Regions from separate parts of the Mesorhizobium sp. M9A.F.Ca.ET.002.03.1.2 genome, predicted to be linked through region 2. Evidence: riboswitches for the same ligand, from Rfam matches in the RefSeq annotation. Region 2 holds a riboswitch; the other holds the start of a gene.

Region 1 (8,560 bases), 2.9 Mb from region 2:
TCTGGCCAATCTGATGTTCGACTGGATGTTCCGCGGCGGCGGCGATTTCGGCCGCGGCGCCACCATAGCCATCATCATCATGATCGCGGTCATTCCGATCATGGTCTGGAACATCCGCCAGGCCAACAAAGAGACGGGAGGACATTGAGATGGCCGTGTCGACCGGAAAGTCCTTTGCCAGCCGTTTCGGCGTCCATATAGCGGTCTTCATCTTCGTCGCGATCTGGACCGTGCCGACGCTCGGCATTCTCGTCTCGTCGCTGCGCGACAAGGATCAGATCATCGCCTCGGGCTGGTGGAACTCGTTCGCCAGTTCCACCCAGACGGAAGCGGGCCGGCTGCCACCCGCCTCGGAGCAAGTCGAGAAGGACGGCAAGTTCGTCCTCGAAGGCAACATCTTCGGCGACGATCCAGCCCGCGACATCAGCGCCTTCGGCGTCAAGTCGGCGGCGCCGACGCAATATCCAGCCGGCACGACAGCCGATCTCGGCGACGGCGAGACCTTGCAGCTCAACGCCGACGGCAGTTTCGTCATGGCCTCACCGAAGGCCTTCGAGGGCAAGCGCGGCCAGCGCGTCTACTACGCCTCGTCGGCGCCGCCGAAATTCACCACCGACAATTACGATACGGTGCTGTTTTCGGAAGGCATCGGCCGCTCCTTCATGAATTCGCTGACCGTCACCATTCCGGCGACCGTCATCCCGATCCTGATCGCGGCGTTCGCGGCCTATGCACTGGCCTGGATGCGCTTCCCCGGCCGGGCGCTGCTCATCGCGGTCATCATCGGCCTCCTGGTCGTGCCGCTGCAGATGTCGCTGATCCCGCTGCTGAAGCTCTACAACGGCGTCGGCAGCTTCTTCGGCGTGCCATCGAAAACCTATCTCGGCATCTGGCTGGCGCATACCGGCTTCGGCCTGCCCTTCGCCATCTATCTCCTGAGAAGCTACATTGCCGGCCTGCCGCGCGAAATCATGGAATCGGCGCGCATCGACGGCGCCAGCGATTTCGAGATCTTCGTCAAGATCGTGCTGCCTTTGTCGTTTCCGGTGCTGGCCTCCTTCGCCATCTTCCAGTTCCTCTGGGTGTGGAACGACCTTTTGGTCGCGATGGTCTTCCTCGGTACCGAGGGGGATCAGATCGTGCTGACCGCCAAGCTCAACGCGTTGCTCGGCTCGCGCGGCGGCGACTGGGAGATCCTGACGACGTCGGCCTTCATCACCATTGTCGTGCCGCTGATCGTGTTCTTCTCGCTACAGCGCTATTTCGTCCGCGGGCTGCTCGCCGGTTCGGTGAAGGGAGGTTGAGATCATGCAATCCGCCGTGAAAGCGACCGCAAAACCCGACCTCGCCGTCGACAGCGACTGGTGGCGAGGCGCCGTGATCTACCAGATCTATCCGCGCAGCTACCAGGACTCGAACGGCGACGGCGTCGGCGACCTCAAGGGCATCATCGGCAGGCTGCCCTACGTCGCGGCGCTCGGCGTCGACGCCATCTGGATCTCGCCGTTCTTCAAGTCGCCGATGAAGGATTTCGGCTACGACGTATCGGACTTTTGCGACGTCGATCCGATGTTCGGCACACTGGCCGATTTCGATGCGCTGACCGCCGAGGCGCACAGGCTAGGGCTCAAGGTGATGATCGACGAGGTGCTGTCGCATACCGCCGACAGCCATCCGTGGTTCAAGGAAAGCCGCTCGAACCGCACCAATCCCAAGGCGGACTGGTATGTCTGGGCAGACGCAAAGCCCGACGGCACGCCGCCCAACAACTGGCTGTCGATCTTCGGCGGCTCGGCCTGGCAGTGGGACACCAGCCGCCAGCAATATTACCTGCATAATTTCCTGGCCGAGCAGCCCGATCTCAACTTCCACAGCCGCGCGGTCCAGGACGCGCTGCTCGACGTCACCCGCTACTGGCTGGAACGCGGCGTCGACGGCTTCCGTCTCGACACCATCAACTTCTACTTCCACAGCCAGGGCCTGGAGGACAATCCGCCGCTGCCGCCCGAAGAGCGCAACGACCAGACCGCTCCTTCCGTCAACCCTTACAACTACCAGGACCATCTCTACGACAAGAGCCGCCCCGAAAACCTCGGCTTCCTCGAACGCTTCCGCGCCCTGCTCGACGAATATCCGGCGACGGCCGCGGTCGGCGAAGTCGGCGATTCACAGCGCGGGCTGGAGGTGGTGGCGGCCTATACCGCCGGCAGCAAGCGCGTGCATATGTGCTACTCGTTCGACTTCCTGGCGCCTGAAAAGATCAGCGCGGCAAAGGTGCGTTCGGTGCTGGAGGCGTTCGGCAAGGTCGCCAGCGACGGCTGGTCGTGCTGGGCCTTCTCCAACCATGACGTGATGCGCCCTGCCTCGCGCTGGGCAGCCGGCGAGGCCGACCCGACCGCTTATCTCAAGGTGATCTCGGCGCTGCTGATGTCGCTGCGCGGCTCCGTCTGCATCTATCAGGGCGAGGAACTCGGGCTCGGCGAAGCCGAGTTGCAGTTCGAGGACCTGCAGGACCCCTACGGCATCCGCTTCTGGCCGGAATTCAAGGGCCGCGACGGCTGCCGCACGCCGATGGTCTGGGATGGCGCCGCCATGAATGGCGGCTTCTCCAAGGCAAAGCCATGGCTGCCCGTGCCCGCCAAGCACCTTTCGCAAGCGGTCGATATGCAGCAGGGCGACGATGCCTCGCTGCTTGAACACTACCGGCGCTTTCTCGCCTTCCGCCGTTTGCATCCGGCGCTGGCCAAGGGCGATATCGACTTCATCGAAAGCGAGGGCGATACAGTCGCCTTCACGCGCCGCGAGGGCAACGAGCAGATCGTCTGCGTCTTCAACCTCGGCGGCCGACCGGCCGAAATCGATCTCGGCGGACGCTCGCTGCAGCCCTTGCCGGGGCACGGGTTTTCGGGACAGACTGGCGCCGGCTCCATCCGCCTCGGCGGCTACGGCGCCTGGTTCGGGCGTATCGACTGAATTTGCAATTCACTGGAGGGAATCATGGCCGATGTCACGCTAAGGCAAGTGAAGAAATCATACGGCAATCTCAACATTCTCCACGGCATCGACCTCGACATAAAGTCGGGCGAGTTCATCGTCTTCGTCGGCCCTTCGGGCTGTGGCAAGTCGACCTTGCTGCGCTCCATAGCCGGGCTTGAGGAAATCACTTCCGGGGAGCTCAAGATCGCCGGCGAAGTGGTGAACGACGTGCCGCCGTCGAAGCGTGGCATCGCCATGGTGTTCCAGTCCTATGCGCTCTATCCGCACATGACCGTCTACGACAACATGGCGTTCTCGATGAAGATCGGCAAGGAGAGCAAGGCCGAGATCGACAAGCGCGTGCGCCAGGCGGCGGAGATCCTGCAGCTGACCAAATATCTCGACCGCTTGCCCAAGGCGATGTCGGGCGGCCAGCGCCAGCGTGTCGCCATCGGCCGCGCCATCGTGCGCAACCCGAAGGTATTCCTGTTCGACGAACCGCTGTCGAACCTCGACGCGGCGCTGCGCGTCGCCACCCGCATCGAGATCGCCAAGCTCAAGGAGTCGATGCCTGCCACGACGATGATCTACGTCACCCACGACCAGGTCGAGGCGATGACGCTGGCCGACCGCATCGTCGTGCTCAAGGAAGGCCATATCGAGCAGGTCGGCACGCCGATGGAGCTCTACAAGAAACCCGGCAATCTGTTCGTCGCCCAGTTCATCGGCTCGCCGGCCATGAACATCCTGCCGGCGACGATCGACAAACCAGGCAACCCGACGGTCGTCAGCCATGTCGGCGGACGCAAGGCGACGGTGCCGATCGCCACCCCGGCATCGGCGAAGGGTGCTTCGGTGAGCTTTGGTGTCCGGCCGGAGGATCTGATGATCGCCACCGGCGCGGATTATCTATTCGAGGGAACGGTGGACTATGTCGAGCAGCTCGGCGAGGTCCAGCTCGTCTATGTCGACATCGGCCGTGCCGACCTGCCGCTGGTGACCAAGCTGCCAGGCAATGTCGAGGTCAAGCGGGGTGCTGCGCTGCGGTTGAGTGCCGATGCCGGCGACCTGCATATTTTCGACGCCGACGGACATTCCTTCACACTCCACCAGGCGGAAGCAAAGGCTGCTTGAGACCGGCAGCCGAACTGCCTGACATAAGCGGTTTGGCGAAGGCAAAAACAAGAGCGGCGGGCAAAGCCCGCCGCTCTTGTGCGTTCAGGTCGCTGTTAGCGGCCGAACAGGTCGCGGTCGCTGCCGTGGACCGGCTTCTCGTCAGCCGGAACCGGATTCTGCGCCGGGGCCGAATTCTGGATCGAAGCCGTGTACGAGCTGTCGACCGCGGCGGCCGGCTGGTTGGCGCCATTCGATCCATAGTTGTCGCTACCGGCAAAAGCGCTGCCGGAGATGGCCAGAATGGCGGCGGTGGCAAGAACAATCTTTTTCATTTCAGTACTCCTGGATTTTCGTATTCCACCAGCGCAGCGGGCAAATGCCGCCGCTCTCTGTTGTTGACCATGATCTTTTCCGAAAACCGGTTTCCACTTTTTGCTTCGCTGACCTTCAGTTCGGGATCATGGTCCGGAATCGGCTGTTAGTTGTTGCCGAAGAGGTTACGGTCGCTGCCGTGGGCAGGCTTCTCGTCGGCCGGAACCGGATTCTGCGCCGGGGCCGAATTCCGAACCGCAGCCGTGTACGAGCTGTCGACCGCAACGGCCGGCTGGTTGGCGCCGTCAGACCCATAATGGTCACTGCCTTCAGCAAAGGCGCTGCCGGTGATGGCCAGAACGGCGACGGCAGCAAGAGCGATCTTTTTCATTTTAACTACTCCAGTATCTTAGTTTCCCGTCCGTCCAGCGGCGTGTCTTGGGAGGAATTCGCGTCGTTCGGACAGCCCCGATGTGGGAAGGCCATTCGGCAGATTCCAATCACGAAGTTGTTCCGCGTGGACCAAGAATCTGCATCTTGAAATTGCGCCAGAGGCTCCTACAACCACAATTTTATGCTATATTATCAATTGGTTAGCTGAATCGCGCCATCCGGCCATTTGACGGATCGGCGAACTTGCGTTCACACTGTCCTGCACGCAGTGTCAACAGAAACGAACCGTTCGGTTCGATTTTAGAAACCGCTTAAAAAGCATTTTGAAGCCCGCTAACGAATCGTTGACCATTTCGGGCTCCAACAACGGCCCAATCCGGCATGCCTTGCAGCCAACGGCGCTCCCAGCCGGGTCGCAATTTCACCTCCCTCAAATTCCAGCCCGCAGGATTCGCGGCCGTGTCGCGCCGCATGGATACGATGTCGCTTTCATGCCGACAGTCAGCCGGCCGCCATGATTAGATCATGCCATCTCAGGTGCCGCTTGGTGACGACCAGGCGGAGAATTGGGAAGCCGGTCAGAACCCGGCGCTGCCCCCGCAACGGTGGTGGAGTTCAAGTCGCAACGGGAGACCACTGGGCCACAAGCCTGGGAAGGTGTCGCGGCCGTCCGTAAGGACACTCCAGAGCCCGGAAACCAGCCCGAGATTCGAGACTCGACTGATCGCGGTGGGCGGTCAAGAGGCGGGTAGTGCATGCCCGGCCGTATCGCCGGCGTGCAGCCGATCCTTCCTCCATCACCACCAGTTCAGTCCTTGGAGCGACGTGCGTCCACTTGGACGCACAAAGTACGCTCCAAGACTTTGAATCTGCGCATCGTGCTTTCCGAAAATCGATTCCGATTTTCGGGCCGATGCGACGAGTATGAGGACAGGACATGGATGCGCGCAACGACATGCTGAGGCTCTTGCACGGCCGCAGGGAAGGCTATTCGCTGGAACAGCCCTTCTACACCGATGCCGATTTCTTCAAGCTCGACATGGAGCTGATCTGGTATCGCGACTGGCTGTTCATCGGCCACGATTGCGAGTTCCCGAAGCCGGGCAGCTACATCACCGCCCAGATCGGCGACTATCCGGTCGTGCTGGTCCGCGACCAGCACGGCCAGATCAACGCCTTCCACAATTCCTGCCGGCATCGCGGCAGCCGCGTCTGCAACGCCGACAAGGGCACGGCGGCGAAGCTCGTCTGTCCCTATCACCAGTGGACCTACGAGCTGGACGGCCGGCTTTTGTTCGCAAGGCAGATGGCGGATGGTTTCGACAAGAGCCAGTTCGGCCTGAAGCCGGTCGCCTGCGAAAGCATCAGTGGCTACATCTTCATCTGCCTGGCCAAGGAGCCCGCGGATTTCGCGCCGATGCGCGCCATGATCGAGCCTTACCTCCTGCCGCACCGGCTGCGCGAGGCAAAGGTCGCCTTCGAATCGACCATCGTCGAGAAGGGCAACTGGAAGCTCGTCTGGGAGAACAACCGCGAGTGCTACCATTGCGCCGGCAACCATCCGGAACTGTGCAAGACATTCCCGGAAGCACCGACCGTGACCGGCGTGCAGGGCGCCGACAGCGACCCGGAAATGCTCGCGCATTGGGCCAAATGCGAGGCGGCGGGCTTGCCGAGCAGGTTCCGCATCGATCCGGCCGGGCAGTATCGCGCCACCCGCGCGCCGCTGCTGCGCGACGCCGTCAGCTATACGATGACGGGACGGCGCGCGGTAAAGAAGAACCTTTCCGACAGCGTTTCGACCGACCGCATCGGCTCGCTGCTGCTCTACCACTATCCGACGACCTGGAACCACATCCTCGGCGATCACGCGGTCACCTTCCGCGTGCTGCCGATCAGCGCCACCGAAACGGCCGTCACCACCAAATGGCTTGTCCACAAGGACGCGGTCGAAGGCATCGACTACGACCTCGCCGAACTCACCCATGTCTGGACCGAGACCAACGACCAGGACCGCCGCATCGTCGAGGAAAACGCCTTCGGCATCCTGTCGCCGGCCTATGAGCCCGGCCCCTATTCGGAGCTGCATGAGGGCGGCGTCATCCAGTTCGTCGAATGGTACGCCTCCTTCATCGGACCGCGCCTTGCCGAGGACGGCCGGCCGGCGTTGCGCAGCGTCGCCTGAAAAAGCTCAAGGGAATGAATGCGATGACGGACCTCGGGCTCTACCGCCATCTCGACGAGATGACGCCCTGGAACGACAGGCTCCAGGTGCTGGAAGTGATCGGCGTCAGCGACGAGGCGCCTGACGTGAAGACCTTCACCTTCCGCTCCGACAACCAGACCTGGTTCCGCTATAAACCCGGGCAGTTCGTGACGCTGGAACTGCCGACCAGCGAAGGGCCGCTGCTGCGGACCTATACGCTGTCGTCCTCGCCGTCGCGGCCGTTCTCCATTGCGGTGACGGTGAAAGCGCAGGCCGGCAGCATCGGCACACGCTGGATGTTCGATAATCTGAAACCCGGCATTCACGTGAAAGCCTATGGGCCGACGGGCGACTTTTCGCTGCACAGCCATCCCGCGGCCAAGTATCTGTTCGTCTCGGCCGGCTCCGGCGTGACGCCGATGATGTCGATGCTGCGCTGGCTGAACGACTGCGCGCCTTGGACCGATGTCGGCTTCGTCAACTGCGCGCGAAAGCCCGAGGAGATCATCTTCCGCAAGGAGCTCGAATTGCTCGGCAGCCGCATGCCGGGTCTGACGCTCGGCTTCATGATCGAGGAGCGCTCCAGCCGCGAGGGCTGGTTCGGCCATATGGGCCGGATAGACGCAATCCGGCTGCCGCTGCTGGCGCCCGATTTTCGCGAGCGCGAAGTCTTCTGCTGCGGCCCTGATCCGTTCATGCGCGCCGTGCGGCAGATGCTGGAGGCCGCCGGCTTCGACATGGCCAGCTATCATCAGGAAAGCTTTGCGGCACCGGCGGTGGAGGAAATACCGGCCCCGTTTGCCTCGCCGGCAGAAGGTGGGGTCGATATCCCTGGCGAAGCCGCAACGCCGATCCGATTCTCGCTTTCGGATGTCGATGCCGAATGCCTTGCCGGCCAGACCGTGCTGCAGACGGCGCGCGCTTCGAGCGTAAGAATCCCCGCGGCCTGCGAGTTCGGCCTGTGCGGAACCTGCAAGGTGAAAAAGGTCTCGGGCGACGTCGAAATGAGCCACAATGGCGGCATCCTCGATCACGAGATCGATGACGGCTTCATCCTCGCCTGCTGCTCGAAGCCGCTGACGGCGCTGGAAATCGAGGCCTGAGACGACAGGCTGAACGGCAGCACACCCGCTTAAAGCGCGTCGCGCCTGAAAGGATTCACGCGCTTTAAGTTCTTGTTCTTATGCATGTCGTTATCCCAAAACCGCTGCGCACTTTTGGGCGACATGCATTAGACCCCGTAGCGTTCGGTGCGGATGAGGCCTGCCGGAACGCCGGCATTTATCAGCGCCTCGGCAGCGGCCGACACGAAGGCATTCGAACCACAGACAAAGGCGAACCTTAGCGGCGCGGGAAGCCGCACTATTGATTGCGCCATCATCGCGGCATCGACCCGCCGCGAATGATCCGCCGGGCGCCGGGCCGGCTCGCGGGTCAGCGTCAGCACCAGATCGAAGCCGTCCCGGCGATCGTGGAAGTCGATCAGCTCGTCGCGAAAGATCACCTCGTTCCAGACACGCGCGGAAAACACCAACGCCATGGGCACCGCCGATTTCA
Region 2 (8,560 bases):
ATAGATCCTCGACGCCGGCGCCGTAAGTGCCGGGCGAGGTGCCGAAAATGCGCGGGCTGATCTTTCCGTCCGCTCGGGTCCTGGCCGCGAGCGGGTTTTCCGATGCGTCCTCGTCGCGGGCGGCGACGGCGTTGGCGGCAGCGTCGATCAGCGCGATCTGCGTCGGGAACATGTCGCGGAACAGGCCTGAAATGCGCCAGGTGACGTCGACGCGCGGGCGGCCAAGCGTGGCCGGCGGCAGCACCTCGATGCCGGTGACGCGACCGGTGGCCGAATCCCATTGCGGCCGGCAACCCATCAGCGCCAGGCCTTGCGCGATCTCCTCGCCGCCGGTGCGAAGCGAGGCCGAGCCCCAGAGGTCGATGACCAGCGAACGCGGCCAGTCGCCATGCGATTGCATATAGGCGCGCACCACCTCTTCCGCCGCCGCCTTGCCCAGATCATAGGCGGTCGGCGTCGGCATTGTGCGCGGGTCTGATGTGAACGGATTGCGGCCGGTCGGCAGCACATCGCGCCGGCCACGCGCTGGGGCACCGGCGGGGCCAGCGGCAATGTGGCGGCCATCAAGGGCTGCGAGGAGTGCCGCCTTCTCGGCCGCCGCACTCTGCTCGCGCAGCGGGTCGACCTCGCCCTCGGGCGAGCGGCCATAGATGTGCAGGCCGTCCTTGATGGCGAAATCCTTGAGGTCGCAGAGCCAGGCGTCGATGCGGCGCAGCGCTTCGTCTGGGGCGTCGGTTCCGGCAACGCCGGCTTCGGAGGCGAGGCCGGTCTTTTGCGCGGTCTCGACGATCAGCCTTGCCAGGCGGTCGCGGCGGCGGCGGTCGAGCCCATCGGCCTGGGCATATTCGTCAACCAGCCGCTCAAGCTGGTGCTGGTTTTCATCGAGCCCAGCGCCGGCCAGCGGCGGCGGCAGATGGCCGAGGGTGACGGCGGCAATGCGCCGCTTGGCCTGTGCGGCCTCACCGGGATTGGAGACGATGAAGGGATAGATGACGGGCAGGGGGCCGGTGACGATCTCGGGAAAGCAGGTTTCCGAGAGCGCGACAGTCTTGCCGGGCAGCCATTCCAGCGTGCCATGTGCGCCGACATGGACGAGGGCATGGACGCCGATTGATTTGCGCAGCCAAAGGCCGAAGGCGATCAACGCATGGCGCGGTGGCAGGGTCGGGTCGTGGTAATCGGCTCGGCGGTCGGCCGAGCGGCCGCGATCGGGGGCGAGCGCCACGGTGATGTTGCCGAAGGTGGCGGCGCGGAAGGGGAAGTGTTTTTCACCTATTTGTCGCGAAGGCTGGCGTTCTGTCGCGCCCCCCTCTGTCCTGCCGGACATCTCCCCCACGAGGGGGGAGATTGGCAGTTCCGCTGCCGGTTCTCTCTCGGCAGCCTTGGAGATTGGCGAAAGCGGTGATGGGGGCGCAATCTCCCCCCAAGTGGGGGAGATGTCCGGCAGGACAGAGGGGGGGGCTTTGACGGTCATCTCGCCGTCTGGCGACCCCCATGCCTCCTCGACGATCCTTAGTGCATCGGCCGGCAGGTCCCGGGAGAGTGCGCGATACTCATCCAAGCCCAATCCATGCCCGCCCTTCTGCAACGCATCCAGCAACTCACGCGGCGTTTGTGGAATCCCCTCAACGGCGTAGCCCTGTTCGCTCAGGTCGTGCAGCATAGCCAGCACGCTCGACGGCACGTCGAGGCCGACGGCGTAGCCGGTGCGTCCCGGCGAGCTCGGATAGTCGGGGATCAGGATGGCGAGCTTGCGCTCCTTGCGCGGCGTCCGCCGCAGGCGGATGAAGGCTTCGACACGGTTCGCCACCTGCGCTACGCGGTCCGGCTCCGGCCGGTTGGCGAACGCGCGGAAGGCCAATGCGGGGTCGGTCTCGCTTTCGCCCTTGAAGGAAATGGCGCCGGCGAGGATGCGGCCGTCGAGCTCCGGCAGCACGACATGCATGGCGAGGTCGGCTGGCGCCAGGCCACGCTGGTTGTTCTGCCAGATCTCGCGTCGTGTCGTCGCGACGATGACCTGGAACACCGGCACGCCGGCGCGGTCGAACAGGGTTTCGACGCCGGGCTCGGCGCCGGAGGCGAAGGCCGTCGCGGTGATGATTACGGCGGGGTTCAGCGCGGCCAGTGCGGTTTCAACAAATGTTAGGGATGCCGAGTCCTTGAGGCTGGAGACGAAGATGGGGACGGGGGCCATGCCGCGCGCGCTCAGCGCCTCAAAAAGGGCGTCGATCGGGGCGACATCTGCGGCCAGCAGCATCGAGCGGTAGAACAGGATGGGCACGACCTTTCCCTCCCCCTTGAAGGGAGGGTGGCCCGCAGGGCCGGGTGGGGTCGCCGCGGCAGTGCGCGGCGTTTTTTTATGTCGGTGCGCTTCAGAGGCGACCCCACCCCCGGCCTTCGGCCGGACCCTCCCCTCAAGGAGGAGGGGGACGACACCGCGTCCCGGCTCGTAAAGCCCCGCCTTCGGCACGCTTACCGGCTCGGCCACTGCCACTTCCGCCCCCGCCAACCCCGCCAGCCTCCGCACCAGCGCCGTCATATTCTCCGGCCCGCCCTCGCGGAAATAGCCGAGCAGGCCGTCCAGCTCTTCGCGCGGCAAGGTCGAGCCTTCGATCAGCCGCAGATCCTCGTCATGGCTCTCGCCGGGCAGCAGCGCCAGTTTTATGCCGCGTGCGCGTGCGGTCGAGGCGAGCTGGTCGCAGCCATAGCGCCACCAGTCGTAGCCACCGAGGATGCGAACCAGAATGACCCTGGCGTGCCGGGCGACACTGTCAATCCAGAGATCGACCGACATCGGATGGCGCAGATCGCGCAAAGCCGCCAGCCGCATCGACGGCAGGCGATCCGCGTCCGTTTTCCACGCCGCCGCCAGCCCGGCCAGATCGCTGTCGGTGAAGGACAGCGCCACGACATCCGCCGGCGTCTGCCTGAGATCGACCGGCTCGGCGAGATCGTCGAGCGAGGCGGATGTGGTGGTGAGGATGTGCATCGCGGTTCGTGCCTGAGGTCAGCCGGCGAGAATACGCTCAATCGCCGGGCGGTTCAGCCCTTTCAGGCCGATGACGACGAGGCGCGAGCGACGGTCGTCCTCAGCGGTCCAGGCGCGGTCGTAATAGTGATTGACGCGCGGACCGACGGCCTGGAGCAAGAGCCGCATCGGCTTGCCGCCAACCTCGACGAAACCCTTGACGCGCAGCACGTTTTCTTCTTCCGCCGCAGTGGCGACGCGCAAGGCCAACTCGTCTGGATTGGCGATCGACGGAATATCGATAACGAATGAGTCGAAATCGTCGTGCTCGTGGTCGAGCTCGTCGTCGTGATGGGTCTTGCGGTTCTCGATGTCGTCCTCGACGGCAAGGCCGAGGCCGAGCAGCACAGAGGGATCGACCTTACCTTGCGAGGTCGGCACGATCTTGACGGCGCGCGCAGCGTGCTCGCCGATGATGGCGTTGGCGCGGGCCGAGCCGGCGGCGTCCATCAGGTCGCTCTTCGACAATATGATCAGGTCGGCGCAGGCGAGCTGGTCCTCGAACACCTCCTCGACCGGATCGTCATGGTCGAGCGTGTCGTCCTGCGCGCGCTGCGCCTGCAGGGCGTCCATGTCGTTGGCGACGCGGCCTTCGGCCAGCGCCGGTCCGTCGACCACGGCAATAACGCCATCGACCGTCACCCGGCTCTTCACCGTCGGCCACTGGAAGGCCTGAACCAGCGGCTTCGGCAAAGCGAGGCCCGAGGTTTCGATAAGGATATGGTCGACCCTCGGCGTCAGCGACAGGATCTGGTCGAGCGCCGGGACGAAATCGTCGGCGACGGTGCAGCAGATGCAGCCATTGGCCAGTTCGACGACGTTTTCCTCTGGGCAGGTGTCGATGCCGCAGCCTTTCAGGATCTCGCCGTCAATGCCAACGTCGCCGAACTCGTTGACGATGATGGCCAGCCGCTTGCCCCCGGCGTTTTCGAGCAGATGGCGGATCAGCGTCGTCTTGCCGGCGCCGAGGAAGCCGGTGACGACTGTGCAGGGCACGCGGGAGACGGAAGCGGTCATGTCAGGTCCTTCAAAAGGTCGAGGGAAGGGATGCGGGCGATGAGGCCACGCTTCAGGCAGTCGGGGCGGCCGCGCCATGGAATGAGACCGTCCGTCGAGGTGGCGAAGAGCTTTGCGCCAGCGACGAGATCGGCGCCGCTGGTCACGGTCAGGTCGCCGAAGACGTAACTCCAGCAGCCCTCGCGCAAAATCGCCGCGCTCAGTCGGCGCTTGCAGTTGCCGAGGCATTCGACCGTGCGGATGCGGATATCTTCGCCTGATGCGGCGCGGCGCGTGTCTTCGGCAAGCAATTCGCCGGCGCGGGGATGACCGTCGGAGCCGGTCTCGTCGCGGCAGGAGGCGCAGACGATCACGGTGACGCCGGCCAAGGCATCACAATCGCGGGACAATACGCCCGCTGTCTCAGCCGAAAAACTGCTGTCGCGTTCCAAATCAGGCTCCTTGCCCGGAAAACCCGCCAGGCGATCGGATTCTTAAGTCCTAGACGGCAGGTCTCCTGGCTCGCGAGTCGTCGCCTTGGTGCCGCCTTCCCGGGACCATCCCAGTGGTTTTCGGCCTTGGCTCGTCGCTTACAGTTGCGGGGACAGCCGCGGATTTGAAATCGAGATTTCGCACCGCATTCCCTCTTGGCTCCTCCCTTTGCCGAGAGGAGACCGTCTGAACCGGATTTAGGCTTGTGGAGGCAGGCGTGTCAACGCATGGTTACGACGCGGCGATGTCGGCCAGCGCCGAACCCAGGTCTCCGGCCGGTGTCACCTCGATGCGTTCGAGACCGAGCCAGCCCTGCATTTGTTTCAACTCCTCGAAAAGTTCGGCGGCGGTTTGCGGCGGGGCGCCGGGCTCGGCATAGGCGGCATGGACGCGCAGCACGCCGGCGGGGCGGTCGGCCTTGAGGTCGACGCGCGCCACGATCCTTTCGCCGAGCAGGAACGGCAGCACATAATAGCCGTACTGGCGCTTTTCGGCAGGGGTATAGATCTCGATGCGATAGCGGAAGTCGAACAGTCGTTCCGCGCGCGCCCGCTCGAAGACGACCGGATCGAACGGGGCGAGCAGCGCGCGTGCCTCGATCCTGCGCGGAAAACGGGCGTCCTTGTGAAGATAGGCTGTTTTGTCCCAGCCTTCGACGCGCACCGGCAAAAGATCGCTTGCGTCGACCAGTTCCTCGATCCGGCCCTTGATGTCAGCGGGAGAGAGGCGGAAGTAGTCGCGCAGGTCGCCCGCCGTCGCGACGCCGTGGGCTCGCGCGGAAATGCGCAGCAATTCGCGGTGCGCATCCTCAGGGGAGGGCACCGGCAAGCTGAGTATCGCCGGCGGCAGCACGCGCTCCGGCAGATCATAGAGCCGCTCGAAGCCACGACGCGACGCCGTGGTGATACGGCCAGCCCAGAACAGCCATTCGAAAGCGTGCTTGGCGTCGCTCCAGCCCCACCAGCCGCCCGAGCCCTTCTGGCCTTCGAGGGCGGAGGCGGCAATCGGGCCGCGCGACACAACCTCGCGGTAAATATCTTCAATGTAGGCGGCGCGTTCGCGCCCCCACTTGGCCAGCCCGTTATACATTTCCTCGCCGCGCTCGGCCCGCTCCATGCGCCAGCGCATCAGGGGATAGGTTTCGACCGGCAGAAAGGACGCTTCGTGCGCCCAGTATTCGAAGACCTTGCGCTTGCGCGTCACGGCGGCGTTGTCGAGCAGCGCGAGCGGGTAGGGGCCAAGCCGCGAATAGAGCGGCATATAGTGGGCGCGCACCACCGCGCTGACGGAATCGATCTGCAGCAGGCCGGTCCGGCCAAGCACACGGGCCAGATGGCGGCGATCAGGCGTGCCGTTCGGCCTGACATCGGTAAAGCCCTGTGCGGCAAGCGCGATGCGCCGGGCCATGGCGAGCGAGATTTTTTCCTTCATACAGACGGCACTCTGTTGGCGTTCGATCAAAGGTAGAGCGATGATTCCGCGCCATGCTAGCAGGGTTTTGGCGGCATCCATGTCAGGAGAGAAAAGTGGAGTAAAAAGTGAAGGAAATCAAACAGGAGCGGATCGGACCAGTTTATCCGGATATGCCGTCCAGCACCCATGTTTTGAACAAGGTTTGACTTGCTTCGCCGAAAGCCCTGCGCTAACCCTCGCCGCGTTGCAGCATAGAGCCCCCTAAAACGGTTCAGTGGTTAAACTGTCACGCTTCCGCAAGTGGGTCCGGTGCTGTAATCAGAGTGGATTGGCCGCCAACGGAAAGCTGCAGCATGAACGCATTGTTGAGTTCGTACCTGCCCATCGTCCTGTTCATCGGCGTGGCGCTGGTCGTCGGCCTGGCGCTGCTTGCCGCGCCGTTCCTGGTGGCTTACCGCAATCCCGATCCGGAAAAGCTTTCCGCCTATGAGTGCGGCTTCAACTCGTTCGACGACGCCCGCATGAAGTTCGACATCCGCTTCTACCTGGTGTCGATCCTGTTCATCATCTTCGATCTGGAGGTGGCCTTCCTGTTTCCGTGGGCGGTGTCCTTCAGCCAGATCGGCATGCTCGGTTTCTGGTCGATGATGGTGTTCCTGGCGGTGCTGACCATCGGCTTTGCCTATGAATGGAAGAAAGGAGCGCTGGAATGGGATTGAGCGACAATTCCGGCACGCTCGTCGCGCCGAAGCCAAAAGGCATTCTCGACCCCAGCACCGGAAAGCCGGTGGGGGCGAATGATCCCTTCTTTCTCGAAATCAACAACGAGCTTGCCGACAAGGGTTTTCTCGTCACCTCGACCGAGGCGTTGATCACCTGGGCGCGCAGCGGCTCGCTGATGTTCATGACCTTCGGTCTTGCCTGCTGTGCGGTCGAGATGATCCATACCTCGATGCCGCGCTATGACTCGGAGAGGTTCGGTGTTGCTCCTCGCGCGTCTCCGCGCCAGTCCGACATCATGATCGTCGCCGGCACGCTGACCAACAAGATGGCGCCGGCGCTGCGCAAGGTCTACGACCAGATGCCGGAGCCGCGCTACGTCATCTCGATGGGCTCGTGCGCCAATGGCGGCGGCTACTACCACTATTCCTATTCGGTGGTGCGCGGCTGCGACCGCGTCGTGCCGGTCGATATCTACGTGCCCGGCTGTCCGCCGAGTGCGGAAGCGCTGCTCTACGGCATCCTTCTGTTGCAAAAGAAGATCCGCCGCACCGGCACGATCGAGCGGTGAGCGGGATGATGAAGCTGTCGTTGAATGAACTCTCGACCTATCTCGGCGAGAAGCTGAGCGGCCGGATCGGCGATGCGGTGTTTGCCTATGGCGAACTCACCATCTCTGTCGAGCCGCGCGATCTGATCGAGGTGGTCACCTTCCTGCGCGACGATAAAAACTGCCAGTTCATCTCGATCATCGACGTCTGCGGCGCCGATTATCCGTCGCGGGCCAAACGCTTCGACGTCGTCTATCATCTGCTGTCGCCGAAGCAGAATATTCGCGTCCGCATCAAGGTCCAGGCCGACGAGGAGATCGTGGTGCCGTCGATTACCGGCGTTTATCCCGGCGCCGACTGGTTCGAACGCGAAACCTACGATCTCTATGGCGTGCTGTTTTCGGGCCATCCCGATCTCAGGCGGATTCTGACCGATTACGGCTTCGAGGGTCATCCGCTGCGCAAGGATTTCCCGCTGACCGGCTTCGTCGAGGTGCGCTACGACGACGAAGCCAAGCGGGTCATCTACGAGCCGGTGGAATTGAAGCAGGAATTCCGCAATTTCGATTTTCTGTCTCCGTGGGAAGGTACGGATTACGTGCTTCCGGGGGATGAAAAGGCAAAACAGTGAGTAGGGAAGTAGTCAGTAGGGAAGTAGTCAGTAGTCAGTAGGGAAGGAATTGGAAAAGCGGATCGAATCTTATCGCGACCTGAAGGTGTGGCAATCGGCAATGGTGCTCGCTGAGGATTGTTATCGCCTCACGAAAAGGTTTCCGAAAGACGAGATTTACGGCATGACCTCGCAGATGCGCCGATCGGCGGTTTCGATCGCGGCCAACATCGCTGAAGGATACGGCCGAGAAAACAGGGGTTCGTTCGTTCAATTTCTGCGCATGGCGCAGGGCTCGTTGAAGGAACTGGAAACGCACATATTGTTGGCATGCCGGGTTGGCCTGCTGCAAAGGGACAATGAGATCGAACTGCTGCTGCGATGCGAAGAGATTGGAAAAATGACGAGATCTCTTATTCGAACAGTGCAGGCCAAGCAGGCGGAATGAAGCAGGCATTGAGATTGATGATCACTACTCACTACTCACTACTGACTCTTCGCCAGAGGCAGCAGAATGGCTGAAACCTCCGTCCGCAACTTCAACATCAATTTCGGGCCGCAACACCCTGCGGCGCATGGCGTTTTGCGCCTCGTGCTGGAGCTCGATGGCGAAGTCGTCGATCGCGTCGATCCGCATATCGGGCTTCTGCATCGCGGCACGGAAAAGCTGATCGAGCACAAGACCTATCTGCAGGCCGTGCCCTATCTCGATCGGCTCGACTATTGCGCGCCGATGAACCAGGAGCATGC

Evidence for each region. A riboswitch is a leader RNA that binds a small molecule or an ion and turns the genes downstream of it on or off. The one in region 2 is predicted to bind cobalamin.
Region 1: another riboswitch for cobalamin. It lies ahead of EJ066_RS09465 (aromatic ring-hydroxylating dioxygenase subunit alpha); the one in region 2 lies ahead of EJ066_RS26145 (DUF1636 family protein).

Annotation. Positions count from the first base shown of each region.
Region 1 covers NZ_CP034443.1:1,881,017-1,889,576, reverse strand. Annotated here, with positions in the region: gene EJ066_RS09500 (sugar ABC transporter permease) at 1-148, shown strand, start outside; gene EJ066_RS09495 (carbohydrate ABC transporter permease) at 150-1,304, shown strand; gene EJ066_RS09490 (alpha-glucosidase) at 1,309-2,973, shown strand; gene ugpC (sn-glycerol-3-phosphate ABC transporter ATP-binding protein UgpC) at 2,998-4,110, shown strand; gene EJ066_RS09480 (DUF680 domain-containing protein) at 4,206-4,424, opposite strand; gene EJ066_RS09475 (DUF680 domain-containing protein) at 4,571-4,795, opposite strand; cobalamin riboswitch at 5,316-5,518, shown strand; gene EJ066_RS09465 (aromatic ring-hydroxylating dioxygenase subunit alpha) at 5,735-6,982, shown strand; gene EJ066_RS09460 (hybrid-cluster NAD(P)-dependent oxidoreductase) at 7,006-8,106, shown strand; gene EJ066_RS09455 (FAD-binding oxidoreductase) at 8,235-8,560, opposite strand, start outside.
Region 2 covers NZ_CP034443.1:5,390,345-5,398,904, reverse strand. Annotated here, with positions in the region: gene EJ066_RS26155 (cobaltochelatase subunit CobN) at 1-2,989, opposite strand, end outside; gene cobW (cobalamin biosynthesis protein CobW) at 3,008-4,045, opposite strand; gene EJ066_RS26145 (DUF1636 family protein) at 4,042-4,476, opposite strand; cobalamin riboswitch at 4,514-4,718, opposite strand; gene EJ066_RS26140 (winged helix-turn-helix domain-containing protein) at 4,748-5,947, opposite strand; gene EJ066_RS26135 (NADH-quinone oxidoreductase subunit A) at 6,283-6,648, shown strand; gene EJ066_RS26130 (NADH-quinone oxidoreductase subunit B) at 6,639-7,220, shown strand; gene EJ066_RS26125 (NADH-quinone oxidoreductase subunit C) at 7,229-7,831, shown strand; gene EJ066_RS26120 (four helix bundle protein) at 7,881-8,258, shown strand; gene EJ066_RS26115 (NADH-quinone oxidoreductase subunit D) at 8,325-8,560, shown strand, end outside.